DNA from 4 places in the Streptomyces sp. NBC_00654 genome. Region 4 is predicted to be linked to each of the others. Evidence: riboswitches for the same ligand, from Rfam matches in the RefSeq annotation. Region 4 holds a riboswitch; each other region holds the start of a gene.

The links. Region 4 has a riboswitch for cyclic di-AMP ahead of OHA98_RS34675 (transglycosylase family protein). Riboswitches for the same ligand answer to the same signal wherever they lie in the genome.
Positions count from the first base shown of each region.
Region 1: another riboswitch for cyclic di-AMP. It lies ahead of OHA98_RS10830 (M23 family metallopeptidase); the one in region 4 lies ahead of OHA98_RS34675 (transglycosylase family protein).
Region 2: another riboswitch for cyclic di-AMP. It lies ahead of OHA98_RS14475 (LysM peptidoglycan-binding domain-containing M23 family metallopeptidase); the one in region 4 lies ahead of OHA98_RS34675 (transglycosylase family protein).
Region 3: another riboswitch for cyclic di-AMP. It lies ahead of OHA98_RS24975 (C40 family peptidase); the one in region 4 lies ahead of OHA98_RS34675 (transglycosylase family protein).

Region 1 is NZ_JAPEOB010000001.1:2,514,871-2,521,854, reverse strand. It holds gene OHA98_RS10850 (DUF5998 family protein) at 1-6, opposite strand, end outside; gene OHA98_RS10845 (bifunctional GNAT family N-acetyltransferase/acetate--CoA ligase family protein) at 102-3,080, opposite strand; gene OHA98_RS10840 (HPr family phosphocarrier protein) at 3,241-3,522, shown strand; partial or broken gene OHA98_RS10835 (GntR family transcriptional regulator) at 3,689-4,395, opposite strand; gene OHA98_RS10830 (M23 family metallopeptidase) at 4,630-5,448, opposite strand; cyclic di-AMP (ydaO/yuaA leader) riboswitch at 5,461-5,629, opposite strand; gene OHA98_RS10825 (pitrilysin family protein) at 5,876-6,984, opposite strand, start outside.
Region 2 is NZ_JAPEOB010000001.1:3,382,594-3,389,577, forward strand. It holds gene OHA98_RS14470 (alpha-galactosidase) at 153-2,252, shown strand; cyclic di-AMP (ydaO/yuaA leader) riboswitch at 2,545-2,702, shown strand; gene OHA98_RS14475 (LysM peptidoglycan-binding domain-containing M23 family metallopeptidase) at 2,708-3,697, shown strand; gene OHA98_RS14480 (SGNH/GDSL hydrolase family protein) at 3,862-4,689, shown strand; gene OHA98_RS14485 (STM4011 family radical SAM protein) at 4,701-5,630, opposite strand; gene OHA98_RS14490 (STM4012 family radical SAM protein) at 5,639-6,984, opposite strand, start outside.
Region 3 is NZ_JAPEOB010000002.1:1,061,088-1,068,071, forward strand. It holds gene OHA98_RS24960 (cytochrome P450) at 1-453, opposite strand, end outside; gene OHA98_RS42985 (tryptorubin family RiPP precursor) at 531-620, opposite strand; gene OHA98_RS24965 (ATP-dependent Clp protease proteolytic subunit) at 1,492-2,127, shown strand; gene OHA98_RS24970 (hypothetical protein) at 2,135-2,443, shown strand; cyclic di-AMP (ydaO/yuaA leader) riboswitch at 2,975-3,161, shown strand; gene OHA98_RS24975 (C40 family peptidase) at 3,165-3,635, shown strand; gene OHA98_RS24980 (LysE family translocator) at 3,666-4,307, opposite strand; gene OHA98_RS24985 (LysR family transcriptional regulator) at 4,380-5,297, shown strand; gene OHA98_RS24990 (ATP-binding protein) at 5,402-5,833, opposite strand; gene OHA98_RS24995 (helix-turn-helix transcriptional regulator) at 6,070-6,942, shown strand.
Region 4 is NZ_JAPEOB010000003.1:534,612-541,595, forward strand. It holds gene eno (phosphopyruvate hydratase) at 1-973, opposite strand, end outside; gene OHA98_RS34675 (transglycosylase family protein) at 1,330-2,064, opposite strand; cyclic di-AMP (ydaO/yuaA leader) riboswitch at 2,068-2,248, opposite strand; gene OHA98_RS34680 (transglycosylase family protein) at 2,539-3,510, opposite strand; gene OHA98_RS34685 (cytochrome P450) at 3,655-5,091, opposite strand; gene OHA98_RS34690 (tetratricopeptide repeat protein) at 5,088-6,984, opposite strand, start outside.

The sequences.
Region 1 (6,984 bases), on a different contig from region 4:
TGCCATACGGACCATCCTACGGGGGCCCGGTGACTGCCGGGGACGCTGTGGGCGGGTCGGGGCGGGGCCGGCGGCGGGCCGGGGCGAGCGGCCCGCCGGGGTCAGTAGCTGGGCAGGCGGCGCGGTCCGAGATCGGTACGGGCGGGGGGCGGGGCGATGCGGACGCTCGCGCCGAGCACGGTCAGCCCGTGGGTGGCGACCACGACCGGTTCGAGTGCCACGGAGACCACCTCCGGGTGGTCGTCGACCAGGCGGGACACCCGCAGCAGCAGCTCTTCGAGCGCCGCCGTGTCCACGGGTGCCGAGCCGCGCCAGCCGAACAGCACCGGGGCGGCCCGGATGGACCGGATCAGCTCGGCGGCGTCGCGGTCGGTGGCCGGTACGAGCCGGTGGGCGGTGTCTCCGAGCAGTTCGGAGGGCGCGCCCGCCAGGCCGAAGGAGAGGACCGCTCCGGCCGCGGCGTCGATCGAGGCCCGTACGACGGTGTCCACGCCGCGCGGCGCCATGGCCTGGACGACGGGCTGGAGTTCTGCGGGCCTGCCGAGCAGGTCGGTCATCTCGCCGTACGCCCGCCGCAGCGCGCTCTCGCCCGCGAGGTCCAGGCGGACGCCTCCGAGATCGGCGCGGTGGCGCAGATGGGGGGCGGTCGTCTTCAGCGCCACGGGGTAGCCGAGCCGGGCCGCGGCGGCGACGGCGGAGTCCGCGTCGCGGGCCGGCAGCGTCGGCCGGACGGTGATGCCGTAGCGGCCGAGCAGTTCGCGGGCCTCGTCATGGGTGAGCGGCCGGCCGCGCGGGTCGGGGTCGGGGCCGAGCAGTGTGCCGATCAGTGCGGCGGCGCCGGGTTCGTCGATGGTGTCGTCGAGGAACTCGGGCACCTTTCCGGGTACGGCGGCCTGGCGCCGCCACTGCGCGTACTTCACGGCTTCGGCGAGCGCGCGTACGGCTCGTTCCGCTGCGGGGTAGGCGGGGATGCGGCCGGTCCGGGGGCGGCCGGGAACGGAGCCCGCGGGGGGCGCGGGGGCTGTGGAGGGCGCGGGGGGCGCCGAACGCGGTGCCGCTGGGGTGCCGGGGGTGCGCGGTGCGGCGGCGGGCGGTGTGCCGGGGGTGGCCGTGGTGCCGGGAGTGGTCTCTGTGTGGGGGGTGACCGGGCCGTTCACGGGGCGCGGGGTGCCGCCGGAGGCCGTCGCCCCGGTGCGCGTCCGGGTCACCGTGCCGGTGGCGGCGGCCAGGGCCTCGGCCAGCCCTCCGATCTCCACATGGACCACGGCCACCGGCTTGGCGGGGCCGTCGGCCGCGGCCTGGTGCAGGGCCGCGGCCAGGACCTCGCCGTCACCCGTCTCGGCCTCGCCGTTCTCCCCGACCCAGGGGATCGCGGTCACGATCACCGCGTCGCACGTCCCGTCGGCGAGCGCCTCGGCCAGCGCCTCCCGGAAGTCCTGCGGGCCCGCCGCCGTGGTGAGGTCGCGGGGCGGGCGCGGGCGCAGCCCCTCGGCGAGGCAGGCGTCGTACGTGAGCAGCCCGAGGGACTCGGAGTTCCCGAGGATCGCGACCCGGGGGCCGGCCGGGAGCGGCTGATCGGCCAGGAGCAGGCCCGCGTCGACCATCTCCGTCACCGTGTCGACCCGGATGACGCCCGCCTGCCGCATCAGCGCGGAGACCGTGGCGTCGGGGATGCGGCTGATGGGCACGGCGTGGCCGGGCGGTGTGGAGCCGCTGTGCCGGGCGCCCTTCACGACGACGACGGGTTTCACGGCCGCGGTCCGCCGGGCGAGCCGGGTGAACTTGCGGGGGTTGCCGATGGATTCGAGGTAGAGCAGGGCGACGTCGGTGTCCTGGTCCTCGTACCAGTACTGGAGGAAGTCGTTGCCGGAGACATCGGCCCGGTTCCCCGCGGAGATGAAGGTGGAGAGCCCCGCGCCGCGCCGGTGGAGGCCGGAGAGCAGGGCGATCCCGATGGCTCCGGACTGCGTGAACAGGCCGATGCGGCCGGGGGCGGGCGACTCGGGGGCGAGGGAGGCGTTCAGCCGGACGGCCTCGGCGGTGTTGATGATGCCGAACGCGTTCGGGCCGATGATGCGCATGCCGTACGAGCGGGCCTGCCGGACCAGTTCGCGCTGGAGCTCACGGCCCTCGGCGCCCAGTTCGGCGTATCCGGCGGAGAGCACCACGAGCCCCTGGACGCCGTTCTCGCCGCAGTCGGCCACCGCTTCGGGCACCCGGTGGGCGGGGACGGCGATGACGGCCAGGTCGACCCGCTCGTCGATCTCGCCGACGGAACGGTGCGCGGGGACGCCGTCCAGCGTCGTCAGGCCGTCGTCGAAGGCCTTGTTGACCGCGTAGGCGCGCCCGGTGAAGCCGGAGCCGAGGAGATTGCGCAGGACGGTGCGGCCCACCCCGCCGGGGGTGCGGCCGGTGCCGATGACGGCGACGGAGCCGGGGGCCAGCAGCCGCTGCACCGAGCGCGACTCGGCCCGCTGTTCACGGCCGCGCTGGACGGCGAGGGACTCGGCGGTGGGTTCGAGGTCGAGGGTGAGATGGACGGAGCCGTCCTCGAAGCTGCGCTGCTGGGTGTATCCGGCGTCCCGGAACACCTTGATCATTTTGTTGTTGGCGGGCAGCACCTCGGCGGCGAAGCGGCGGATGCCCCGCTCGCGGGCGACCGCGGCGATGTGTTCGAGGAGCGCCGAGGCCACCCCGCGGCCCTGGTGGGCGTCCTGGACGAGGAAGGCGACCTCGGCCTCGTCGGCGGGCGCGGAGGCGGGCCGCCCCTGCTCGTTGATCCGGTCGTAGCGGACGGTCGCGATGAACTCACCGCCGATCGTGACGGCGAGGCCCACCCGGTCGACGTAATCGTGATGGGTGAAGCGGTGCACGTCCTTGTCGGAGAGACGCGGATACGGGGCGAAGAAGCGGTAGTACTTCGACTCGTCGGAGACCTGCTCGTAGAAGCTGACGAGCCGCTCGGCATCGTCGGTGGTGATGGGCCTGATGCGCGCGGTGCCACCGTCGCGGAGCACCACGTCCGCTTCCCAGTGGTCGGGGTACACGTGATGCGGACTCTGCTCCGGCTTCGGGTGCATGGCCAAAGCCTACGACCGGCACACCGGTCGCGGAGGGGGCGGGGCCGGGGCAGTCTGAGGAGGCCGGCCGGCGGCGCGGCCGGAACGGCGGTCGGGCACAGCACCGCGCACTGCATGAGAGACTGGTCTAGACAACCATTGATTCGTGAAGGGCAGAACCATGGCTGAGCGCCGCGTAAACGTCGGTTGGGCCGAGGGCCTGCACGCCCGCCCCGCTTCCATCTTCGTCCGTGCCGCCACGGCTTCCGGCGTCCCGGTGACGATCGCCAAGGCCGACGGCAACCCGGTGAACGCCGCCTCCATGCTCGCCGTGCTCGGCCTGGGCGCGCAGGGCGGCGAGGAGATCGTGCTCGCGTCCGACGCGGACGACGCGGAGGCCGCCCTGGACCGTCTGGCGAAGCTGGTCGCCGAGGGTCTTGAGGAGCTTCCGGAGACGGTCTGATTCCCGCACGGATCAGACCGGGGTTTCTTCCCCGACCGAGCCGCGGTATCCCGACAGGGAGCCGCGGCTCTTTCGTTCCTATCGGCACACAATTACCGCCCGACCTGATTCGGGCAGCGGAAACAAAGCCCTGCGGAATTACTTCACTTTGTATACGGCGTAATTGTTAATGCCGGACACCCGCGATGTTTACGCCGTGTTGCGGATCGCTCACCCGGTCCCGGCCCGGAGCGCGGACACCCGGCGGGCGGTGCGGCGCGGCCGGTGCGCGGACATGGCCCGCTCGGCGTGCTGGGCGGCCAGCGCCCTGGCCCGTTCGGCGTCGCCGCGCGCCACGGCGTCCACGATGGCGCCGTGCTCGGCCCAGGAGTCGGCGGGGCGGACGGGCTGCTCGACCGCGTACATCCAGGCGGTCTTGTGGCGCAGCTGGGCGAGAAGGGCGATGAGACCGGGGCTGGCGGAGGCCTGCGCGAGGGTCTCGTGGAACCAGCCGCCCAGCGAGCGCAGATCCTCGCCCTCGCCCCGGCGGGCCCGCTCCTGCCCCAGCCTGACCAGGCCGCGCAGCACCTTGAGATGGGCCTCGGTACGCCGCTGGGCGGCGCGTGCGGCCCCCAGGGGCTCCAGGAGCATCCGGACCTCCAGCAGGTCGGCGGCCTCCTGCTCGGTGGGCTCGGCCACACACGCACCGGCGTGCCGGCGGGTGACGACGAAACCCTCGGACTCCAGGGTGCGCAGCGCCTCGCGGACCGGGACCCGGGAGACTCCGTAGCGCCGCGCGAGCACCTCCTCGGTGAGGCGGCTGCCGCGCTCGAAGACACCGGAGACGATGTCGTCACGGATTGCCGTGCATACCGAATGCGCGGGAATGCGCATGTCCGAACCTCCGCCATAATCCCCGCGAAAAACGCGGCCGGCCGACGCCTGTTCCGTGACTCTATGACAATCGGCCGGAATTTCCGATGGCGCAGGGAAATCCGGGGGATATCTTTCGGCCACCGGGCACTTCGGCGGAGGGTGCGGTGACCCCGGCGGCTCCGGTGGCTCCGGTCCGAGAAACGCGGAAGGCCCCGGCGGGGAGCCAGGGCCATCGGCGGGGTGCGGAGACGGTCAGACGTTGAGGCCGTGGGCGCGCAGATAGGCGACCGGGTCCATGTCGGAGCCGTACTCGGGCGTGGTGCGCGCCTCGAAGTGCAGGTGCGGTCCGGTGGAGTTGCCGGTGGAGCCGGAGAGGCCGATCCGCTGGCCGGAGGTGACGCTCTGGCCGACGGAGACGCCGATCGAGGAGAGGTGGCCGTACTGGGTGTACGTGCCGTCCGTCATCCGGAGCACGATGTTGTTGCCGTACGCGCCGCCCCAGCCGGCCTCGACGACCGTACCCGCGCCGACGGCGACGACGGAGGAGCCGGAGGCCGCGTGGAAGTCCACGCCGGAGTGGCTGCCGGAGGACCAGAGCGAACCGCTGGACTGATAGCCGGTGCTGACGTACGAGCCGGCGACCGGGAGGTGGAAGGAGTTCAGCCGGGCGCGTTCGGCGGCGCGGGCGGCGCGCGCCTTGTCCTCGCGGACCTCCTCGGCGCGGGCCTCGGCCTTGCGTTCGGCCTCCGCCTTCGCCCTGGCCCTGGCCGCGGCCTTGGCCTCGGCTTCCGCGACGGCCTTGGCCTTCGCCTCGGCGGCGACCTCGGCCTGGTGCTCCTGGGCCTTCGCCTGGGCGTCGATCTGGTGGGCGAGCGTGGCGTCGATGGCGATGACCGCGGTCAGGCCGGTGTCGCCGACGGGGTGGGCCTCGGAGTCCGCGGCGAGGGCCGGGGAGGCCATACCGCCGATGACGCCGGTGGTGGCCAGAGCCGCGACGCCGGCGACCTGGGCGCGCTTGCGCGTCAGGCGGCTCGGGGCACGGTGCTTCCCGGTGGCACGGGTGAACGCCATGGAGGGGCTGATCCTTTCCTTCCTTCTCGCCTACCGGGTTAGCTGACGGGTTCGGAGCAGGAAGGTCTCCTACGGACACCTGGGCCTCGTACGGGGCACGGGCATCCGATTCACCCCAGGGACTTCGTGGGTCCCCGGCTCCCCAGGCTCGCGCCTGACGGGGACTCGGCGATGGCTGCCCGGCGCCGCGGACGCGGCATACGGATGACGGACAGCGGAGCCGACGCTAAGCGGCACAACTTTCCCGCAGCAAACGGACAGCGGGTTTTGTCGCTCATCCCACAGGACAGAAGAGCAACTTCCCCCGCAAAGGAACCTAATCGGACAAAAAGGAAGACCCCGGCGCGACGAGTCGCACCGGGGTCCCCTGTGCCCCGGTATACGACAGCGGGAGCATCGAGCGCCCGCTGACCGCGTACCCGGAGAGTCAGCTGACGACCGAGACCTCACCGATGCCGAGGGCCTTCACGGGCTCCTCGATCTGCGCCGCGTCCCCCACCAGGATCGTCACCAGCCGGTCCACCGGGAACGCGTTGACCACGGCGGCGGTCGCCTCCACCGTGCCCGTCTCGGCGAGGCGGGCGTAGAGGTGGGCCTGGAAGTCGTCCGGGAGGTGCTGCTCGACCTGGTCGGCCAGGGTGCCCGCGACCGACGCCGCGGTCTCGAACTTAAGCGGGGCGACCCCCACGAGGTTCTGCACGGCCGTCTCGCGCTCGGCATCCGTCAGCCCGTCGGCCGCCAGGGTCCGCAGCACCGTCCAGAGGTCCGCCAGCGCCGGTCCGGTGGACTCGGTGTCCACCGAGCCGCTGATCGCCAGCATCGCGGCGCCCGCCGCCCCGGAGGCCGAGCCCGGAGCCGTCGAGCGCAGGACCTGGCCGAAGGCGCGGACACCGTAGGTGTAGCCCTTCTCCTCACGCAGCACCCGGTCCAGCCGGGAGGTGAGGGTGCCGCCCAGGCAGTAGGTGCCGAGCACCTGGGCCGGCCAGACGCTGTCGTGCCGGTCCGCGCCGATCCGGCCGATGAGCAGCTGCGTCTGCACCGCGCCGGGACGGTCCACGATGACGACACGGCCGGTGTCGTCGGCGGTGATCGGCGGCACCGGACGGGACTGGCCGGCGTTTCCGGACCAGTCGCCGAGGGTGTCGGCGAGCAGCGCGTCCACATCGACCCCGGTCAGATCGCCGACGATCACGGCCGTCGCGGTGGACGGGCGGACATGGGCGTCGTAGAAGCCGCGCACGGCCGCCGCGTCGATCCGCCGCACCGTCTCCTCGGTGCCCAGGCGCGGGCGCGACATGCGCGCGGTCGCCGGGAACAGCTCCTTGGAGAGCTGCTTGGCGGCGCGCCGCGCGGGGTTGGCCTGCTCGTGCGGGATCTCGTCGAGCCGGTTGCCGACGAGGCGCTCGATCTCGCTCTCGGCGAAGGCCGGGGCCCGCAGCGCTTCGGCGACCAGGCCCAGCGCCTTGGCCAGCCGGGAAGCGGGAACCTCCAGGGAGACCCGGACGCCGGGGTGGTCGGCGTGCGCGTCGAGCGTGG
Region 2 (6,984 bases), on a different contig from region 4:
GACGAGGGCACGCTCGTGACGATACGACATCGATTCCTCAGGCAATCATCTCGGACGAGGCGCACAGCTCGCCACACAAACCCGCACGGGCATTGCCCCGCACCGTCACCGTGGTCGATGATGTGCGGAACTGTTCGAACGTGAGGGAAATGATGATCGAGACTGGTGACACGGGCCGTACCTGGGTGCTCAGTGGCGCGACCGGCAGCTACGCGCTCCACCTCACCGACCGCGATGAGCTGCTGCACCTGCACTGGGGGCCGCGCCTCACGATGGCCGCGGCCGAGGCGCTGGCCGCCGAGCCCTTCCCGCCCTGCCCCGGCTTCGATTCTCCGCTCGACGGCCATGAGGAGTACCCGGTCGAGGGCGGTCCCCGGTTCGTCCGCCCGGCGCTCTCCGTACGGACCGACGAGGTCAGGGGGACCGAGTGGGCGTTCGGGGGCGCCGAGACGGACGGTGACGAACTCCGGCTGGGCTTCACGGACGCCGTGCACCGCCTCGCGCTGACCCTGCACTACCGGATGCGCGACGACTCCGATGTGATCGAGCGCTGGACCACCGTCGCCCACGCCGGCCCGGACGGCCCGCCCCTGGAGCTGCTGCGCGCCGACGCGGCGACCTGGACGCTGCCGGCCCGGGAGAACTGGCGGCTGAGCCAGCTGCACGGCAGCTGGGCGGCGGAGTCCCGGCTGGTGCGGTCGGAACTCACGTACGGCGAGAAGATCCTCTCCAGCCGCCGCGGGCACACCGGACACCAGCATCTGCCATGGGTGGCCCTGGACGCGGACGGTGCCGCGACCGAGGAACACGGAGAGGTGTACGGCTGCGCCCTGGGCTGGTCCGGTTCCTGGCGGATCGCCGTGCATCAGCTGCCCGACGGTCTCGTGCAGATCAACGGGGGCGCGGGCTACGACGAGTCCGGCCTGCTGCGGCTCGCGCCGGGGGAGTCCTACACCACACCCGTCTTCGCCGGCCTGTGGAGCCCGGACGGCTTCGGCGGGGCGAGCCGGGCCTGGCACGCCTGGCAGCTGGCCCATGTGATCCCGGACGCCGGCACGCCGCGGCCGGTGCTCTACAACTCCTGGGAGGCGACCGGCTTCGACATCTCCATGGAACAGCAGCGTGCGCTCGCCGTGCGCGCGGCGGAGATGGGTGTCGAGCTGTTCGTGGTGGACGACGCCTGGTTCGGGCAGCGCACCAGCGACCGGGCCGGGCTCGGTGACTGGACACCGAACCCCGACCGCTTCCCCGGCGGGCTGCGGCCGCTCGCCGACGAGGTGCGCGGACTCGGCATGCGGTTCGGGATCTGGGTCGAGCCGGAGATGGTCAACCCCGACAGCGATCTCTACCGGGCCCACCCGGACTGGGTGCAGCACGTCCCCGGCCGTACGCGGACCGAGTTCCGCCATCAGCTGGTGCTCAACCTCGCCCGGCCGGACGTACAGGAATACCTGTGGGAGCAGCTCGACGCGCTGCTCTCCAGTGCTCCGATCGACTATGTGAAGTGGGACTTCAACCGCTGCTTCACCGAGGCGGGCTGGCCGGGCGAGGAGTACCCGCAGAAGCTCTGGATCGCGCACGTGGACGCGCTGTACGCGCTGCTCGACCGGCTGCGCGCCGCGCACCCGGGCGTGGCCTTCGAGTCCTGCTCGGGGGGCGGGGGCCGGGTCGACCTGGGCGTGCTCTCCCGGACCGATCAGGTGTGGACCTCCGACAACACCGACCCGCTGGACCGGCTCGCCATCCAGGAGGGCTTCGGGCAGATCCATCCGGCGCGGGTGATGGCGGCCTGGGTCACCGACAGCCCGAACGTCCAGCTGAACAACCGGATGAGTTCGCTGCGGTTCCGCTTCGTCAGCGCGATGGCCGGGGTGCTCGGGGTCGGCGGCGACCTCACCGAGTGGAGCCCGGAGGAGCTGGCCGAGGCGCGGGACTGGGTGTCCCTCTACAAGGAGATCCGCCCGGTGGTGCAGCACGGGGCCCTCCACCGGCTCGCGGCGCCGCGCGGCGGGCTGAGCGCGGTGAGCTACGTCCTGGGCGAGGAGGCCGTGGTGCTGATGTGGCTGGAGGCACAGCGGTTCGGCCAGCGGCCGCCGGCCCTGCGGCTGCGCGGCCTGGACGCCTCGGCGACGTACGTCTGTCAGGACACCGGAGCGGAATACCAGGGATCGGTGCTGCTGCATCACGGGCTGCACACCGGGCTGAGCGGCGACCTGGACGCCCGGGTGCTGAGGTTGCGTCAGAAGCGGTGACCATGACATGTCCGGAATGGGGCATTTGAGGGAACGTGCCCTGTTTGTGGGGGAGATGGTGGCCCGCTGGTGAGCGGGATCATATCCGTGACGGTGTGTGGTGGCGGCGCCCGGAGGTGATCCGGGCGCCGCGCGGAATGCCAAGATCCGTAATCCACGGAGTGTGACGGGAATTCCGGACCGAAATTGAATCGGGGATTCCGGCAGGCAACCGATGGCTTGTTCCTGTCGTCCTGACTCGTTTACGGTCACCGTCAATCCGGACGGATCGCCTAATCCTGCCGCCGCCCGGAATTCGTACCCACCCACACTCGTGTGGCAGGAGCGGGGGACCCAGGTAAGCCGCCGGCCCGGAGAGATCCGGACCGGCTCGGGGTGAAGTCGCCGAGAGCGACCGGGCATCTCCAGCCCGAACCCGACAGCTCACCTCGTAGGCGCCGGAGAGGAATTCCCCCATGCCCGCAATGGGTAAGCACCGTCGTACGAAGACCGGCCCGATCGCCCGCGGTGTCCTCGCCGCAGGGACCGGCGGCGCCGTCCTCGCCCTCCCGCTGATCGGTGCCACCGGAGCGCACGCCGCGGAGAAGGCCGCGCCCGCGGCCAAGCCCGCCGCCGCCTCGGTCGCCGCCGCGCACACCGCCCCGGGTGCCGCGGCCGCGGCCCCCGGCGCCTCGAAGACCTACTCCGTCGTCTCCGGCGACTACCTCTCGAAGATCGCCGCCGAGCACAAGCTCAAGGGCGGCTGGCAGAAGCTGTACCAGGACAACCGCGAGGTCGTCGGCGAGAACCCGAGCCTGATCTTCCCCGGCATGAAGCTGACCCTCGGCGCCAAGGCGTCCGGTCCCGCCGACGCCGCGCAGTCCGCGCCGGCCCCGTCGAAGGCGGAGCCGGAGAAGGCCGCTCCGAAGGCCGCCCCGGCCGCCCCGAAGGCGCAGCCGGCCCCGAAGACCGCCTCGTCCGCGGACTCCTCGGCCCCGTCCTCCGGGGCCGGAAAGTCCACCACCTCCACGAACACCAGCGCCTCCCAGAGCAACAGCTCCGGCTGGACGACCCCGGTGGCCAACGCCAACGTCACCACCCAGTACCGCGCCTCCGGCGCCAGCTGGTCCAGCGGTTACCACACCGGCTCGGACTTCCAGGCCGCGTCGGGCACCGTCGTCCGCGCCATCGGCCCGGGCACCGTGGTCTCGGCCGGCTGGAGCGGTTCGTACGGCAACGAGGTCGTCATCAAGCACGCCGACGGCATGTACTCCCAGTACGCCCACCAGTCCTCGCTCAGCGTCTCCGTGGGCCAGGCCGTCACCGGCGGCCAGCAGATCGGCCTCTCCGGCTCCACCGGCAACTCGACCGGCCCGCACCTCCACTTCGAGGTCCGCACCGGCCCGAGCTACGGCTCGGACGTCGACCCGGTCGCGTACCTGCGCCAGCACGGCGTCTCCATCTGATGGAGCGGTGACGACCGGACATGATCAGGGACGGTGCGCTTCGGCGCACCGTCCCTGTTCTTATTCCGGCTTTACCAAAAACTGACCGGGTGGTCTATCTCACCACCCGTCAACCCCGTATTACGGTCGCGTAGGTCACATTCGACGGTGCAGGATATGCGCTTGTGGCAGACGATTCGAGAAACAATCAACCAGGCATCATCGGGTCGTACGCGGCGATTGGCGACAGTTTCACCGAAGGAGTCGGAGACCCCGGCCCCGACGGGACCTTCGTCGGCTGGGCGGACCGGTTCGCGGTCCTGCTGGCGGACCGGCTCCCGGTCCCCGACACCGCGACGAGCCCGGAGGAATCCGCGCACGGGAATTTCCGGTACGCCAATCTCGCCGTACGCGGACGCCTCCTCGACCAGATAGTCGAGGAACAGGTCCCCCGCGCCAAGGAGCTGGCCCCCGAGCTGGTCAGCTTCTGTGCGGGCGGCAACGACATCATCAGGCCGGGCACCGACCCCGACGATCTGGCCGAGCGCTTCGAGCGCGCGGTCGCCGATCTGAGCAACGCGGTCGGCACCGTCATGATCACCACCGGGTTCGACACCCGCGGCGTGCCGGTGCTGCGGCACATGCGCGGGAAGATCGCGACGTACAACGTCCATCTGCGGTCCATCGCCGACCGCTACCACTGCCCCGTCCTGGACCTGTGGTCGCTCCGCTCGGTGCAGGACAGGCGCGCCTGGGACGACGACCGGCTGCACCTGTCGCCCGAGGGCCACACCCGCGTCGCACTGCGCGCGGCACAGGTGCTCGGTGTGGACGTGCCCGCCGATCCGGATCAGGCCTGGCCGCCGCAGGCACAGCGCGGCACCTTCGAGGAACGGCGCGACGACATCCACTGGGCGCGCGAATACCTGGTCCCGTGGATCGGGCGGCGGCTGCGCGGCGAGTCCTCCGGCGACCACGCCGAGGCCAAGCGCCCCGATCTGCTTCCCCTCTGACGGGACCGTCCTCAGGGCGCGTCGCGCAGGACCGTCAGGGGAAGAGCACGCCGGGCCGGGCTCGGCACCACGAGCCCGGCCGGCGGCGTGGCCAGGTCGCCCGGAGCCGGTATCCGCTCCAGCACACCGCCCGCGAACACGTCGTACAGCGGCAGCGTCTCCAGATGCACATAGCCGATGTGGCAGTCGCACACATCGAGCGGGCAGCCCCGCGGACCGAGCGCCCGGCGGTAGCTGCCGTCGTAGAGACTGCCCAGCTCCGCGCGGACGAAGTGACACCGCCGCACCGTGCCGTCACCGTCCACGGAGATGACCGACTCTCCCGTGCGACAGGGCAGCCCGGCCGACCGGTGCGGATGCCTGCTGTACGGGAACAGCGGGTCCAGCGCCGTCCAGCGGTCCGCCTCCTCGTCCGTGTAGGTGTGCCCCTCGGCGGCGTTGACCCAGAGATAGACCTCGTCGGGCAGCGCCGCCCGCAGCCGCCGCGCCTCGTCGAGATGGGCGTCGAATCCGACCACACCCACGCTGTAGCGCACCTTGCGAGCGGTGAGCTCCCGGCACTTGCCGAGGAAACGCTCGTACGGCGTCTGACCGGGGTGGTACGTGCACCACAGCGCGACCCGGTCCGTATCGGCCCCGGCCAGCCAGTCGGTGCGGCCGCTCAGATTGGTCTGGATGGCCACCCGGGCGATGTGCGGCAGCCGCGACAGCTCGACCAGCGCCCGCCGGTACCAGGACCTCACCAGACCCTCGCCCCACGGTGTGAACAGGACGGACAGCCGGTCGCCGGTCTGCGCCGCGGCCCACGCGGTGAACCGCTCCAGAGCCGCCCGGTCCGCCGTCAGCTGTTCCCGGCTGTCACGCCGCTTGGCGAACGGGCAGTACGGACAGTCGTAGTCGCAGGAGGCCAGCGGGCCCCGGTAGAGAATCGTCAGGTCCATGGCGGGCCTCACTTCCGTTCGTACGCGGCCATCGCGGCCCGTACCGCGGGGGAGAACAGCTCGGGGCCCAGCGCGTCGGAGTGGGCCAGCCCCTCGGGGGAGAGCCGCAGCAGATCCCCGCCGGCGCTCCCGTCCAGCCAGCCGCGCGCCGCGAAGCGGTCCAGCTCGGCCGGGAAGTCCTCGCGCGGATCCGTGCCGAACCGCTGCCGGTACTCCTCGGGCCGCAGACCCGCGGCCTGGAGCAGCGACTGGAGGAGATGGCGCCTGCGCGCCTCGTCGGTGTCCACATACCGGCCCACCTCGGCCCGGGAGAAGTCCTCGGTCGCGGTGAACCCGTCGATGATGCCGCGGATCTCCCGCATCTCCACCGCGTAGTCGAAGGAGTAGTGAAGCGACGCGGTGTACGAGCGGGCTCCGCAGCCGAGACCGATCATGCCGTCGGTCTGGCAGGCGTAGTCGTCGGGGCCCTCCGCCGGGGCGTCGGCACGGCGGAACATCCGCATCGACACCTGCTCGTAGCCATGGGCCAGGAGATGGTCGCGTCCGGCCCGGTAGAGCCGCAGCCGCTGTTCGTCCCAGGAGTCCGCGGCACGCTCCTCGGCCGCCGGGTCCGCGGCCGTCCCGAGACGGCCGAGGCCGGTCAGCGGGCGTACGTACAGCGGATAGAGGTAGAGCTCCTCGGGGCGCCAGGCCAGCGCGGCGTCCAGGGAGGTGCGCCAGCTCCGCTCGGTCTGCCCGTCGATGCCGTAGATCAGGTCGATGTTGAGGACCGGCACCCGGGCGTCACGGATCCGGCCGAGGGCCGCCTCCACATCGGCGCGGTGCTGCGGGCGGACCGCCGCGCGGGCCTCGGCGTCGACGAAGCTCTGCACACCGATGCTGATCCTGGTCGCGCCGCGGTCGGCGAGCACGGCCAGCCGGTCCGCCGTCGCGGTCGACGGCGAGGTCTCCACGGACAGCGGCACCGCGCGCAGGTCGGCGCCCATCCGCTTCTCCGCGATGTCGCAGAGCCGCTCCAGCTCGCCGGCGGTCAGGAAGGTCGGCGTACCGCCGCCGAACGCGGCGGCGGCGAACCGCACCGGCTCCTGATCGCCCAGCGCGTCCCGGACGGCGGTCGCCTGCCGGTCCAGCGCGTCGAGATAGCGCGTGGTCAGCTCCTCGGGCGCACCGATCCGGGTGAAGAGATTGCAGAAGCCGCAGCGGACCTCGCAGAACGGTATGTGGAGATAGAGGGAGAGCGCGTCCTTGGGCTCCGCCGCCCACAGCTCACGCAGCGCGGGCCGGCCGGTGAGCGGCCGGTAGGCCGTCTTGTGCGGATAGGCGTAGACGTAGCTCTCGTACGGCCTGACGGCGG
Region 3 (6,984 bases), on a different contig from region 4:
CAAAGCGGCACCGGAGGCGACGGCCGACCAAGTCAGTTTCGGGGTCAACTCCAGTCGGCGGTCGACCAGAACCCGGAATCGCAGACTTTCGTCCCCGAAAACGAGATCCCGCAGGTAGACATGCGCCACATGCGGCCACCGGCCGGTCAGGTCGACCGCGTCCTCGAGGGGACGTTGCAGCGCGGTTCGTACGTCCGAGCCCACGGCTTGCATAAAGGTGGATGCGTCGGCACGGCTGACAAGCCGCTTCTGGACGGGTTTGAAGGTAGGCCTCTCCTCCGCGTTGGCCGGTCTGCTGCGGAGCAGGCTGTCCATCAGATCGGCGCCGGATACACCGATCGTGTCGGGCTCCAGACGGAACAGCGACGCATCGCGATAACGGCTCAATAGCTCGTCGAGCCTCGGCGCGAACTCAGTAACCCGACCGCTCCCGCCGGCGCGGAGCATAGACATGGGTGAACTCCATGGGTAGGCGGCTCGCGTCGGCAAGAATTCCTGACCGACGCGAGCCCGGCAAGGAAACTACCTGATTAAATCCAGCCGTACCAGGCGTAAGCCTTGAGACTCTTCTCCGGGCGGAACTTATTGACGAGGCGAACGAGCTTCATGAAAACCTCCATGCGTGATGAACGAGATGCTTGTTCGGTGGCAGAAGATATGGATACCGGAAGGAATTCCCGGCATTCAGTTCAACTGCCGTGGGCAGTTAAGACCTGTTCGATGAATGTGTCAAGTGACTCACATCACTGCCTGAATTGACTCATTCACGTTTCGATTTCACAGATATTCACATCTCGGCAAATCGCCCCTAATTCATCCATTGGCGCCCAAATATGGACACCCCGGGGAGGGGATGGCCTCGAATGCGGTGATTCGGCCATGCGGCATGACCGGGGGCATCTCCCGCGGGACGACTCCGCCGAAGGCGTCCGGTCGCCTGTTCCGACGAGGCCGACTCACACTGATCGCCCACGATGATTGACCTGCGTCAGAACGAGGCTTCCTCTACTGCGAGCGCGCGGAGACAGGCCACGCGGCACTTGGCTGCGGACCCACAAGCCCGTTGCTTCTGACAACCGAGCCTCGGCGGACTCCGCAGGCAGCCCCGGCAGGAGGGCAAGGGCAGCGGCGATGAACGCCGCCTGCGCCCGCACGTCCTCCTGGACCGCCCGGAACAGCACGTCCGCTTCCATCAAGAGCCAGAGGCGGCACGGGGTTCCCGGAGCAGGGAGTCCGCTCCACCGGGGTGCAGCGGCAGCATTCCGCCCCTCGCATGCCCGACCCGTGTCCCCGAACGCCTGGGCACCGACCCCGGACAGCCACCCCGGTGCCAAGAACCAGGCGCGTGCCCCGCCAAAGCTTTCTGTACGTCCTGTACATTTCTTACGGACGCGGCCGCGGGTCCCCAGGGACCACGTACCCGGGAACGGCGCGCCCGCGGAACAGCGACCCACCGAGAACAACCGTGCAGACCCCAGGAGAGGCACCGCCATGATCCGACCTGCCGCCCGTTACGTCCTGCCGGAGTTCACCGAGCGCACCGCGACCGGGACCCGGACCCTGGACCCGTACTCCAAGCTGCTGTCCGAGCGGATCGTCTTCCTCGGCACCCCGGTCGACGACACCGCGGCAACCGACCTGATCGCACAGTTCATGTATCTGGAGCACGCCGAGCCGGACCGGCCCATCTCGCTCTACATCAACTCCCCCGGCGGCGAGTTCAACGCCATGGCCGCGATCTACGACACCATGCAGTACCTGGCGTGCGACGTGGAGACGTTCTGCCTCGGCCAGGCCTTCTCCAGCGCCGCCGTGCTGCTGGCGGCAGGCGCGCCGGGCCGCCGACATGCCCTGCCCGGCGCCCGGGTAGTCATCCGGCAGCCGACGCTGGACGAACCGGTCCAGGGCCAGCCGTCCGATCTCGAAATCGAAGCACGCGAGCTGATGCGGGTGCGCGAGATGCTCGCGGCCATGCTGGCCCGTCACACGGGCCGGTCCACGGAGCAGATCACCGCCGACATCGAGCGCGACACCATCCTCGACGCCCGAGCCGCCCAGGCGTACGGGCTCGTGGACCACGTCATGGAGAACCGCGGCCCGTCCCGGCCGCCGCACCCCCCGAGGTGAACCCACCATGCTTCCACCGGAGTACCCGCCGCTCCCCGCGCTGACCCGCGCCGAGGGGGAGTTCATCGACCGCTACCTGGAAGTTCTCGACCAACTGGGCCGGATCAACCCGGCCCGAGGCAGTGACACCTATGGCGCGCTCCGGGCCGCGCAGGCCCTGGCCTCCCGGGCCACGGCGCTGCGCGACGCCCTGGCGTTGATGCACGAACGGGGCGAAGCGCAGATCCACGCGGCGACGTTGGCGCGGGCCCTGCGCCTGCTGGACGGAGAACGGCGCGCCGGCCGGGTCACCATGCCCCCGCCGCCGGTGGGCTGACCGGACCCCAGGCCCGCCACTCGGCCGGGGTCCGCCCCGGCCGACCCCTCGGCACCGCATCCGGCACAACGCCCGGCACCACGTCCGCCACCGGCTCCCGGCTCCCGATCACGGGGAGCCGGGACCTGGCCACGCCAGTCCTCACCACTCCTCACCACTCCACACCTCGCCGCATCTCATGCGCGCCTCCGCACCCCTCCGCGCCCCGCCACACCTCTCCGCGCCCGCCCCGCGACACGCCCGGCAAGGAGATCAGATTTCCTCCCTCGTTCGGCGTAGGCATTCCCCCTCACGAGGGACAGCCCAACTTGCGCTCAGCGCGTGGACAGTACTCGGAATCTGACGTTCCGTCGCTGGTGCGAGGCTGGTCGGGCAGCCCGGCCGAGGGCGGAAATCGGGCTCGTCCACCCGAACGGATCAGTCGTGACGACTCTCACAAATCGCTGTTTCAGCTCGGAAATCCGGCACTTCGTGAGTCAAGATCCCTGGGACGACAAGCCCCCGCCACCGCGGCGGGGCGGTCCGGGCGGACGCCGAGTCCTGCCACTGCCCGGATGACTGGTCGACAGAAGTGGATCGGCAGGAGTGGAGGACCCGAGCACAACGGGTCGGCCGGGCAACCGGTCGCCCCTCGGGGTGAAGCCGCCAAGTGCGGCCGGGCAACTTCGCCAGCCCGAACCCGACAGGTCATCCTTCACAGGCGGCTGACGAAGGGTTGCGCATGACTGCGCAGGTACATGTCCCGTCTCTGCTTACCCGGGCCGGTACGGCCTCGGTCCTCACCTTGGCCGTCGGCTCCGCCATGCTGGCGCCGGGGCTGGTCAACGAGGCCGAGGCCGCCACGCACTCGACGAAGGCGCTCACGATCGCCGCGTCGAAGAAGGGATCGCCCTACAAGTACGGAGCATCCGGTCCGCGCCGGTTCGACTGCTCGGGGCTGACTCTCTACTCCTTCAAGAAGGCCGGCAAGAAACTCCCGCGCACGGCCCAGCAGCAGTACAACAAGACCCACCACATCTCGAAGTCCAAGCGGAAGAAGGGTGATCTGGTCTTCTTCCACTCCGGCCGCAGCGTCTACCACGTGGGCATCTACGCGGGCAAGGGAAAGATCTGGCACTCCCCGAAGACCGGGGCGGTGGTCCGGCTGGAGAAGATCTGGTCGAACAGCGTGTGGTACGGACGGGTCCGCTGACCCACGGCCTGACCCACGGCCGGACCCGCTTCAGCGCAGCAGCGGTCCGGTCACCAGCACGAGCCCCAGTGCGGTGAGCGCCGCGCCGCTGCCGCCCTCGATCGCACGGGCGGTACGCGGCCGGCGCAGCCACCGCCCCAGCCGGTCCACCAGCAGGGCCACGGCCGGGAACCAGATGAGCGCCAGCACCACGACGACGGCCGCGAGCAGCAGGGTCCTGGGCAGTGGCGGCTGCCCGTCGGGCACGAACTGGGGCAGCAGGCTGAGAAAGAGCACCGGCGCCTTGGGGTTCAGCGCGTTGGTCAGGAAGCCCTGCCGCAGGGAGCGTCCCAGCTCCTTCTGCACGGGGCCGGCCTCCGGCTGCGCTGTCCGGTCCGCCTCGGCGGGCCGACGTCGCCACGCGAACAGAGCGCTGAGACCGAGCCAGAGCACATACGCGCCGCCCAGGAGCTGGACGGTGCGGAACAGCACGGGCATGGTGACCAGCACCGCGGCCAGGCCCGCCACGGCCAGCGCGGTGTGCACCAGCAGCCCCCCGGCGACACCCAGCGCGGTGACGACCCCGGAACGGCGCGAGGCGAGTGCGTTGCGTACGACGACGGTGAAATCGGCGCCGGGCAGCGCGACCATCCCCGCGGCGACTCCCGTGAAGGCGAGCAGTTGTGCGTCCATGGTTACACCCTGGACCGGAAGAGCCTTTAGCGTGTACTTGCAATCTTCTGGGTCTGCCAAAAGGAACGCTTAATGTACGACCCGACACGGCTGGCGGCGCTGGTGGCGGTCGCCGAGGCCGGATCGATCACGCGTGCGGCCGCGCGCCTGGGCTACACCGCGCCTGCTCTCTCCCAGCAGCTGGCCAAACTGGAGCGCGAGGCCGGTGCGGCGCTCCTGGTTCGTCATCATCGCGGGGCGCGGCTGACGGCCGCCGGTGAGCTGCTGGCGGGCCGGGCCAGAAGGGTCCTGGACGAGCTGGACCAGGCTCGGCACGAGCTGGCTCAGCTGGCCGGGCTCTCCGGGGGGCGGCTGCGGGTCGGCACGTTCACCACGGCCGGAATCCACCTGCTGCCGCCGGTCCTGAGCGCGTTCCGGCGCGCACATCCGGATGTGGAGCTCGCCGTGACCGACTACGAGCCGCCCGAGGGAGTCACCGCCGTGGCTGCCGGAGAGGTCGACCTCGCCCTGACCCATGCGTACGAACCGGCGCCCGCGGGTCCCCCGCCCATGGGCGTCGTCGTCGAGCCTCTCCTGGTCGAGGAACTGGTCCTCGTCACCGCGGTCGGCCACCGGCTCGCCGAGGGGACGGGCCGGCTGCCGGTCGCCGAGCTGGCGGGACGGCCGCTGATCAGCAGCGCGCCCACGCATCCGCCCCGGCGCGGGGTGGAGAGCGCCCTGGCCGAGGCCGGCGCCACCCCGGCCGTGGTGTGCGAGTCCCCCGGCTACGCCCTGGTGTGCGCGCTGGTCAGCGCCGGGCTCGGGGTGGCCGTGGTTCCGGAGATGGTCGCCGCGATGTCCCCGACCCCGCTGGCCGTGCGGCGGCTGGATCCGGCGGCCTTCCGCCGGACGATCTCCGTCGCGCACCGGGGCGACCGGGCGACCTCCGCCGCGTCGACCCTGCTGGCACTGATGCGCAGCGGATTCGGACGGGGCGCGGCGGCGCGGTAGGGCCGGCCGGGACTCCGGGGGCCCTGCCCGGACGCCGGGAGCCTGCCCGGACGGACGCCGGGGCCCTGCCCGCGAGCAGTGGACCCGGCGCGCCCGCTTCCCCGTCAGCCCTGGCCCGGAACCGTCCAGGGCAGGGCGATCCAGACCGTCTTGCCTCCTTCGGGGGTGGGAGTGACGGAGAGCTGTCCCCCGTACTCCTTGGCCAGGGCCCGGATGATCACCATGCCGCGTCCGTTGTCCTGCTGGACGGCGGCCGGCAGCCGCTGGGGCCAGCGGGGGTGACTGTCCGTCACGCCGAGACGCAGCTCCTCCTCCCGGTCCAGCCGGAGGTCCACGGTGAAGGTGGGTGACAGCCCGAACGTGTGCTGTACGGCGTTGGTGGCAAGCTCCGAAACGATCAGCCGGATGGTGTCGGCGATCTCGGTGTCGTCGGCCAGACCCCATTCGGCCAGTATCCGGGCGACATACCTGCGGGCCGAGGAGACCGAGACCGGATCACTCGGCAGGGTGACGGTTGCTTCTTGATGATCTGCCATGGCGACGCCGTCCCTTTCCCGCCCCGGCCGACCCGCGATCGGCCGGGATTGTGCTTCGCGCCAGATTGCCACTGATGCTGCCCTCTGTAACGACGATCGGCCAAGGTATGCATATATCTGTCGCTCAAAGCGGTGAACTCTGCCCCGGTGGCAGTCGAACGCGCGGCACACTGACCTCTCTGCGGGCCGGTCCCCGTGCGGGCCCGGCTCTCCCTGCACAGCGGAAGGAGGCCGGCATGCTGCACGGTCCCGTGGTACGCCGACGCAAGCTCGGAGAGGAGTTACGCGGCCTGCGCCACGCGTCCGGGCTGACGAGCCGGGACGCGGCGCGGCTGCTCGGCTGGCACCAGTCGAAGGTGAGCCGTATCGAGACCGGCGCCAGTGGGGTCAGTCCCGCCGACGTGACCCGGCTACTGGACGCGTACGGCGTGCGCGACGCCCAGTTGCGCGCGCTCCTGGAGGTGCTCGCGGGTTCGGCGGGCGGTGGCGGAACAGGCTGGTGGCACGCGTACCGCGGGCTGATCCCTCCCCAGTACCGCGACTTCATCAGCCTGGAGTCCCAGGCGAGGACCGCGCGGACGCTGGAGACCTCGGTGGTGCCCGGGCTTCTCCAGACCGCCGGCTACGCCCGCGCGGTGACCCGGTCCTCATTGGACGGACTGCCGGCCGGACAGCTGGATTCCCTGGTGGAGGTACGGCTGACCCGGCAGGGCGTCCTGCGGGCGAACCCGCCGCTGCAGCTGACGGCCGTACTCGACGAGGCCGTACTGCGGCGCGAGGTGGGCGGTCCCGAGGTGATGAGGGACCAGCTGCACCATCTGACCCAGGTGGGCCAACTGCCCCATGTGCAACTTCAGTTACTGCCGTTCAAGGTCGGGGGTTACATCGGCCTGACCGGCCCTTTCGTAATTTTCTCCTTTCCGAACATTTCTGATCTGGATGTGGTCGTTCTTGACCACTTGACGAGTAGCCTCTATCTGGAGCGGAAAGAAGACCTTGAGGCGTACAGCTCGGCCTTCCGCACCCTGCAGGCTCACGCGCTGTCGCCGGAGCGTTCGTTGGATCTCATCGCCGCGATCAGCCGCGGCGGCCAGGGGGACTCCGGCTGACCGGCCGTGCTCCCCGCGCACCTTCCGACTGCCCGAGGGAGC
Region 4 (6,984 bases):
CGATGCCGCGGGCCAGGCGCTCCGGGTTGGTGACGAAGAGGTCGTCGCCGACGATCTGCACCTTGGCGCCGAGCTTGTCGGTGATGACCTTCCAGCCGGCCCAGTCGTCCTCGTACAGCGGGTCCTCGATGGAGACCAGCGGGTACGCGGAGACGAGCTCCTCGTAGTACTCGGTCATCTCGGCGGCCGAGCGGGACTTGCCCTCGAACTCGTAGCTGCCGTCCTTGTAGAACTCGGACGCGGCGACGTCGAGCGCGAGCGCGATATCGCGGCCGGGGACGTAACCGGCCTCCTTGATGGCCTCGACGATGAGGTCCAGGGCGGCGCGGTTGGACTCCAGGTTCGGGGCGAAGCCGCCCTCGTCACCGAGTCCGGTGGACAGGCCCTTGGTCTTCAGGACCTTCTTCAGGGTGTGGTAGATCTCCGCGCCCCAGCGCAGGGCCTCGGAGAAGGACTCCGCGCCGATCGGCGCGATCATGAACTCCTGGATGTCCACGTTGGAGTCGGCGTGCGAGCCGCCGTTCAGGATGTTCATCATCGGAACGGGCAGCAGGTGCGCGTTCGGGCCGCCGAGGTAGCGGAAGAGCGGCAGGTCGGACGCCTCGGACGCGGCGTGGGCGACGGCCAGCGAGACACCGAGGATGGCGTTGGCGCCGAGCGAGGCCTTGTTCTCGGTGGCGTCCAGGTCGAACATCGCCTGGTCGATGAGGCGCTGCTCGGTGGCGTCGTAACCGACGAGCTCCGGGCCGATCTGCTCGATGACGGCGAGGACGGCCTTCTCGACGCCCTTGCCCTGGTAGCGGTTGGGGTCACCGTCGCGAAGCTCAATGGCCTCGAACGCACCGGTGGAGGCGCCGGACGGAACAGCAGCACGTCCCGTGCTGCCGTCGTCGAGGCCAACCTCGACCTCGACCGTGGGGTTGCCCCGGGAGTCGAGGATTTCCCTGGCTACGACGACGTCGATGGACGGCACGAGGCATCTCCTTCTGGGATATGACGCTGGTTGTGCAGGGTCACTGTGGCCTTGCGACACGAGCCTAACCGGCTCGGCCCCGTGGGGCGGCCGACCGCCCGTCTCCTGGGACGAAAAAGGACCCAAGGGCCCGCATACCGGGAGGAAGGTCAAGAAATTTACTGGCTGGTAACTACAGAAGTTGAACGCACGGAGCCGGCCGCGCAGCCAAAACACCCCGGCCCGGCGCGCACGGGGGGTGAGCGCGCCGGGCCGGGGGCGGAGCCGAGGGAGATGCCGCCGGACGTCCCCCTCGGAGGGAGGAGAAGCCGTGATCCGCTTCGGCCGGAGCGGGAGCGCTCCGGGCCGGGCGGGGACTACTTCAGGTGGAGCTGCTGGCCCGGGAAGATCAGGTCGGCGTCCTGGACGATGTCGCCGTTGAGCTTGAAGACCTTCTGCCAGCCGCCCTTGACGCCTTCCTTCTCAGCGATCTTGCTGAGGGTGTCGCCGGACTTCACCTTGTACTCGCCGTCGCCCTTCTGGACCTTCTGACCGGTCGGGGTCGTCACGGTCTTGGCGGACTCGGCCTTGGGGGCGGCCGGGGCGGTGCGCTGCTCGCCGCGGGAGGCGGGCTGCTCGGCCTGGCGCTCCTGCTGCTTCGGCTGGGCCTGCTGCTTCGGCTGGGCCTGCTCCTGCTCGGCCTGGCCGGAGCCGGTGTCGACACCCGGGTCCACACCGTCGTTGGTCAGACCGCCGGCACCGGCGCAGGCCCAGGCACCGGGGCCCTGCATGTCGAGGAGCTTCTCGGCGGTGGCGATCTGCTGGGACTTGGTGGCCAGGTCGGCGCGGGCGGCGTACTGCGTACCGCCGGCGGCTGCCCAGCTGGACTGCGAGAACTGCAGACCGCCGTAGTAGCCGTTGCCGGTGTTGATGGACCAGTTGCCACCGGACTCGCACTGGGCGACGGCGTCCCAGGTGGAGACGGAGGCGGCGGAGGCGCCGGTCGCACCCATCAGCGGGACGGCGACGGCGGCACCGGCGACACCGGCGAGCGTGGCGACACGGACGGCCTTGGACGGGCGGCGGTGCTTGCCCTTGCTGTTACGCAGCATGGAACTTCTCCTCACCGACGCCTACGAGGTGAGCTGTCGGGTTCGGGCCAAGTGAGTTGCCCGGCCGCGTGTCCTAGCACGCGACTTCACCCCAAGCCGGTCCTGATCGCTCTCGTACGGGACGAGTCGACCGGGCCCGGCGCTTACCTGGGTCCCCCGCTCCTGCCTACGGCGCTTTACGCGTCTGTTCCCTTCGACCGACGGCAGGATTCGGCGTGACGGTCGACGGGGCCCGCGGTGCGAGCGGTTCCGACCGTAAACACAGGCAACCCCCACATTCAAAGATGGACATACCGGTCAATCGGGCCTTACTTGCCATCAACAGAGGAACGTTTCCGCAGGTCGGGGGCGATATGGGCGGACCCGGCGGACGAGACACGCCAGTTGAAGCAAAGAGACCCATGTCTCACTTACGCATAAGTGGACATAGGCCTCTGAACTACCCCGGATTTCGGGGCGTTTTCCCGAATTGGATCAGTTGGCGGCGGCGCCCTCGACATCGCCGGAGGGGGCCGCGTCCGGGCTCAGCTCCAGGCTCTGGCCGGGCAGGATCAGGTCCGGGTCCACCCCGACGGCATCCTTGTTCGCCTCGTACAGCGCGGTCCATCCACCGGGGAGTTTCTGTGCGTCAGCAATCGCCCAGAGGCTGTCGCCCGGCCGGACGGTGTAGTCGCCGCCGACGGGTGCCGTACCGCCGTCGCGCGCCTCGCCCTCGCCGCGCGAGGCATGCCGGCCGGACTCGCGCCCGCCGTCCCGGTCCGCGGCCCGGCTCTCCTCGGGGGCCGGCGTACCGCGGTGCTTGCCTCCGGTGCCGTCCGTGCCCTTCGGGGCGTCAGGCGCCGAGGAGCCCTCGGGTGCGGGCGCCTTCGGGGAAGGGCTCGCGGGCGGCGCGGAAGGGCTCGACGAGGGGTCGGCCGCCTCGCCGGAGGCGTCGTTCCCGCCCGGCGTACCACCGCCGTCGGCTTCGTCCGCCGTCCCGTCCGTCCCGCCGTCCGGCAGTCCGTCCGCCGGCGCCATATCCGAAGGGTCGGCGGAGGGCGCGGGACCCGGGTCGACGCCCGGCAGCGAGCTGTCCGTCGCGAGTCCGGAGATCACCGCGCAACTGGGCCAGGCCTTCGGACCCTGGTCGCCCAGGACCTTCTCCGCCACGGCGATCTGCTGCGAGCGGCTGGCGAGGTCGGCCCGGGGCGCGAACGCCGTGCCGCCGTACGCGGACCAGGTGTCCTGCGAGAACTGGAGCCCGCCGTAGAAGCCGTTGCCGAGGTCGGCGCTCCACATGCCGCCGCTCTCGCACTCCGCGACCCGGTCCCAGGTCGAGGCCTCGGCGGCGTGCGCACCGGCCGCGCCGAGCAGCGGGATCGCAATGGCCGATCCCGTCACGCCCGCGGCGACGACGATGGCGGGTGCCTGGCGAGGGCGGCGGTGTCTGCCGTTCGCGGAGCCCATGGGGTTTGCCTTCCGTGCGACTGACTGGTGTGGGTACTGAGGTGACCGGCGAGTCACGTGACGCCCCGTTCGAGGCGTTGAACGGTGAACCTAGCGGGACTCGAACGTGTGTCACAAGTCGATGCAGCGCAGATCACGTGAAAGTCACAGAGTTGACGCAGCGTCACTTCTGTTGTGCCGCCGGCCCGGCTCGAACTCCACCGGCAGCGTGCGCAGTCCACGCATGATGAGACCTCCGCGCCACCGCAAATCGGTCGGTTCTCCCGCAAGTCGCAGCTCCGGAAGGCGTCGTAGCAGCGTCGCGATCGCCGCCTGCCCCTCCAGCCGGGCGAGCGGCGCTCCCAGGCAGTAGTGGATGCCGTGCCCGTAGCCGAGGTGCTGATTGTCACGCCGTGCGAGGTCGAGCGTGTCCGGGTCGTCGAACCGTTCCGGGTCCCGGTCGGCCGCGGCGAGCACGACGAGCACAGGATCACCCGCGGCGATGTCCCGCCCCCCGAGCGTCAGCGCCTCGGTCGCGAAGCGCCAGGTGGCCAGCTCTACCGGTCCGTCGTACCGCAGCAGTTCCTCGATGCCCGTGGCCAGCAGCTCCGTGTCCCCCGCGTCGAGCGCGCGATCGAGGAGCGCCCGCTGTTCCGGGTGGCGCAGCAGGGCGTACGTACCGTTTCCGATGAGGTTGACCGTGGTCTCGAATCCGGCGAAGAGAAGGATGAAGGCCATCGCGGCGGCCTCGTTCTCGGTGAGGTGCTCGCCGTGGTCGCTCGCCCGGATCAGACCCGAGATCAGGTCGTCGTCCTCGCCCTCGGCCCCCAGGCCCTCCCGCTTCCGGTGGATCAGCTCCGCGAGATAGCCGCGCATCTTCTTGACCGACCGGGCCACCCCGCCGCGCGGGCCGCCGCCGTGGCGGATCATCATGCCCGCCCAGTCCCGGAAGTCGTCCTGGTCCTCGCGCGGAACACCCAGCAGATCGCAGATGGCGTAGATGGGGAGCGGGAAGGCGAAGTCATGGATGAGGTCCGCCTTCCCCTCCTCGATGAAGTTGTCGATGAGGCGGTCCGTCAGCTCCTGCACGCGCGGCGCGAACTCCGCGACCCGGCGCGGGGTGAACGCCTTGGAAACGAGCCGGCGCAGCCGGGTGTGGTCCGGCGGGTCGATGTTCAGCAGATGCGTCATCAGCTCCGCCTTGCGCTCCCCCGGGATGCCCGTCTTCCCCTTGGCGTGCGCCGGCTCGGCGTGGTGCGCCGGGTTCTTGGAGAGCCGGGAGTCGGCGAGAGCCTGCTTGGCGTCCGCGTACCGCGTCACGAGCCAGGCCTCGACCCCGCTGGGCAGCGTCGTCCGGTGCACGGGGCTGTGCTCACGGAGCCATGCGTAGGCGGGGTACGGGTCGGTGGCGAACTCCCAGGTGAAGAGTTCGGGGGCGGGGGGCGCGGGCGCGGGGGCCGTGTCTCCGAAGGCGCCGGGGGCGTACGGGCAGACGGGGGCGGGCGCGGGGGCGTCGGCGGGGGGCTCGGCTGCGTCGGAGTGCGCGGGCGCGGGGGCGTCGGCGGGAGGCTCGGCTGCGGGCTCGGCGGGGCTGGCGTTCACCCCTCGACGTTATCCGGCCGCTCCTCACGGGCCGCCCGCAGATCGGCGAGCGCCTGCTCGGCACAGTGGTGTCCGGCCTCGACGGCCTTGCCGAACCACTCCTCGGCCTCGGCCTCGTTGCCCTCGTCCTCCAGCATCACCGCGAGTGCGTAGGCCGCGTTGTAGTCGTCCATCCCATGGCTCCGCTCGAACCAGTGCCGCGCCTCCTCCGTCTTTCCCCGGCCCTGCAGGAGATGCCCGACGTTGCAGGCCGCACTGGAGTTCCCGGCCTCCGCGGCCTGCCGGTAGAGGCGTTCCGCCTCCTCCTTGGCGCCCGCCTCGTCACGGATCAGCGCCAGATTGTTCATCGCCCTGGCGTCGCCCTGCGCGACGGCCTTTCCGTACCACTTCTCCGCCTCCTCCGGCTGCTCCCAGTCGTGGAGCAGCGAGCCGACCTGCCACGCGACATTGGCCTCCTGCCCGCACGCGGCCGCCTTCAGGTACCACTGCATGGCGGAACCCGTGTGCCCCTGCCCCCGGTGGAGGTCGCCCAGCCGCTGCGCCGCCGGGCCGTCGCCCGCCTCCGCGGCCTCGGTCAGCCAGAACTCCGCACGTTCGGCCAGTACGGAGCCGAGCTCGCGCTGCGCCTCCACGTCTCCCGCCTCCGCCGCGGCCTCCAGATACGGGATCGCCGCCTCCGCCTCGTCCCGGGCTGCCAGCGCCTTCCCGACCAGGGCCGCAGCCTCGGTGCTGCCCGCGTCCGCCGCGCTCCGGAACCAGCGCTCCGAGGCGGCCTCGTCGCCGAACTCCCGGTCGATCCGGCCGAGCGCCGTCAGGACGTCCGGATCGCCGTCCGCGTCCGGCTCCAGCGCCGCGTGGGCCCGCTGGTGGATGTCGTCGCGGAGCCCGCTGACACCGCGCACCACTTCGAGGGCGAGCAGCCACATCTCCAGGGGCACCGGGGAGGCGAAGCCCGGTGCCCGGTCGTGCGCGTCCGCCACCAGGGAGTGGTAGACCCGCCAGGTGTTCCTGCCCCGGCCCGCCACGAGCATTCCGGTCACCCCGTGCCGGACGCCGGACGCCCAGGCGAGGGCGTCCACGAGACTCTCCCGCTCGGCCCTGACGTACTCCGCCCCGTACAACCGGTGCGCCCGGCGCAGCACGTCCAGCGCGAGATCGTCGCCGGCCCCGCAGCGGGCCAGGTCGATCGCGGCGCGCACCAGCAGATGTCCGCGCGGATGGGCGTTGGCGCGGCGGGCGCGACGCCATTCGTCCGCGAGCTCGGGGCCGATGGCCAGGTACTCGGTGACACCCTGGTCGTTGCCCGCGTAGTACGCGCCCACCAGCCGGCGGTCGGACATGTTCTCGACCAGCCTCGACATCTCGTCCCGGCTCCATTCACGGCTCAGCTCGACCGGTTCCACCCCGATCAGCACCCGGGCACTCGCGGACGTGCCGAAGCGGTGTGTGTCGTACGCCTCGTCGCCCATCGTGGCGATCACCGGCGTGCTCCGCGCGACGAGGTCGGCGAGCACCGCCGCGGTCAGGCCGTTCTCGCCGAGGTGGCCCTCCAGGTCGTCGAGCCACAGGACGGCGTTCTCGCCGTGCCGCTCGCGCAGGACGGCGGGCAGGCCCCGCAGGTCCGTTCCATGCGGGGGCGCGTAGATCCGCGTCGTGCCGGAGAGATTGCTGAACAGTGCCGCCCAGGCCGTCCTGGTCTTCCCCGACAGGGGCTCCCCGGTCACCAGGACCAGCCCGCCGGACCGGGCCGCCTCCCGGACCAGCGCGCCCAGCCGCGTGTCGCAGTCCCTGCCCGTATATACGGGCAGGGCGGGCTCCTCGGGGAGCCTGCGGCTGCGCCGCACGCCGAGGGCGACCGGGTCGGCCCGGCCGAGCTGCGGCCACTCGGTGACC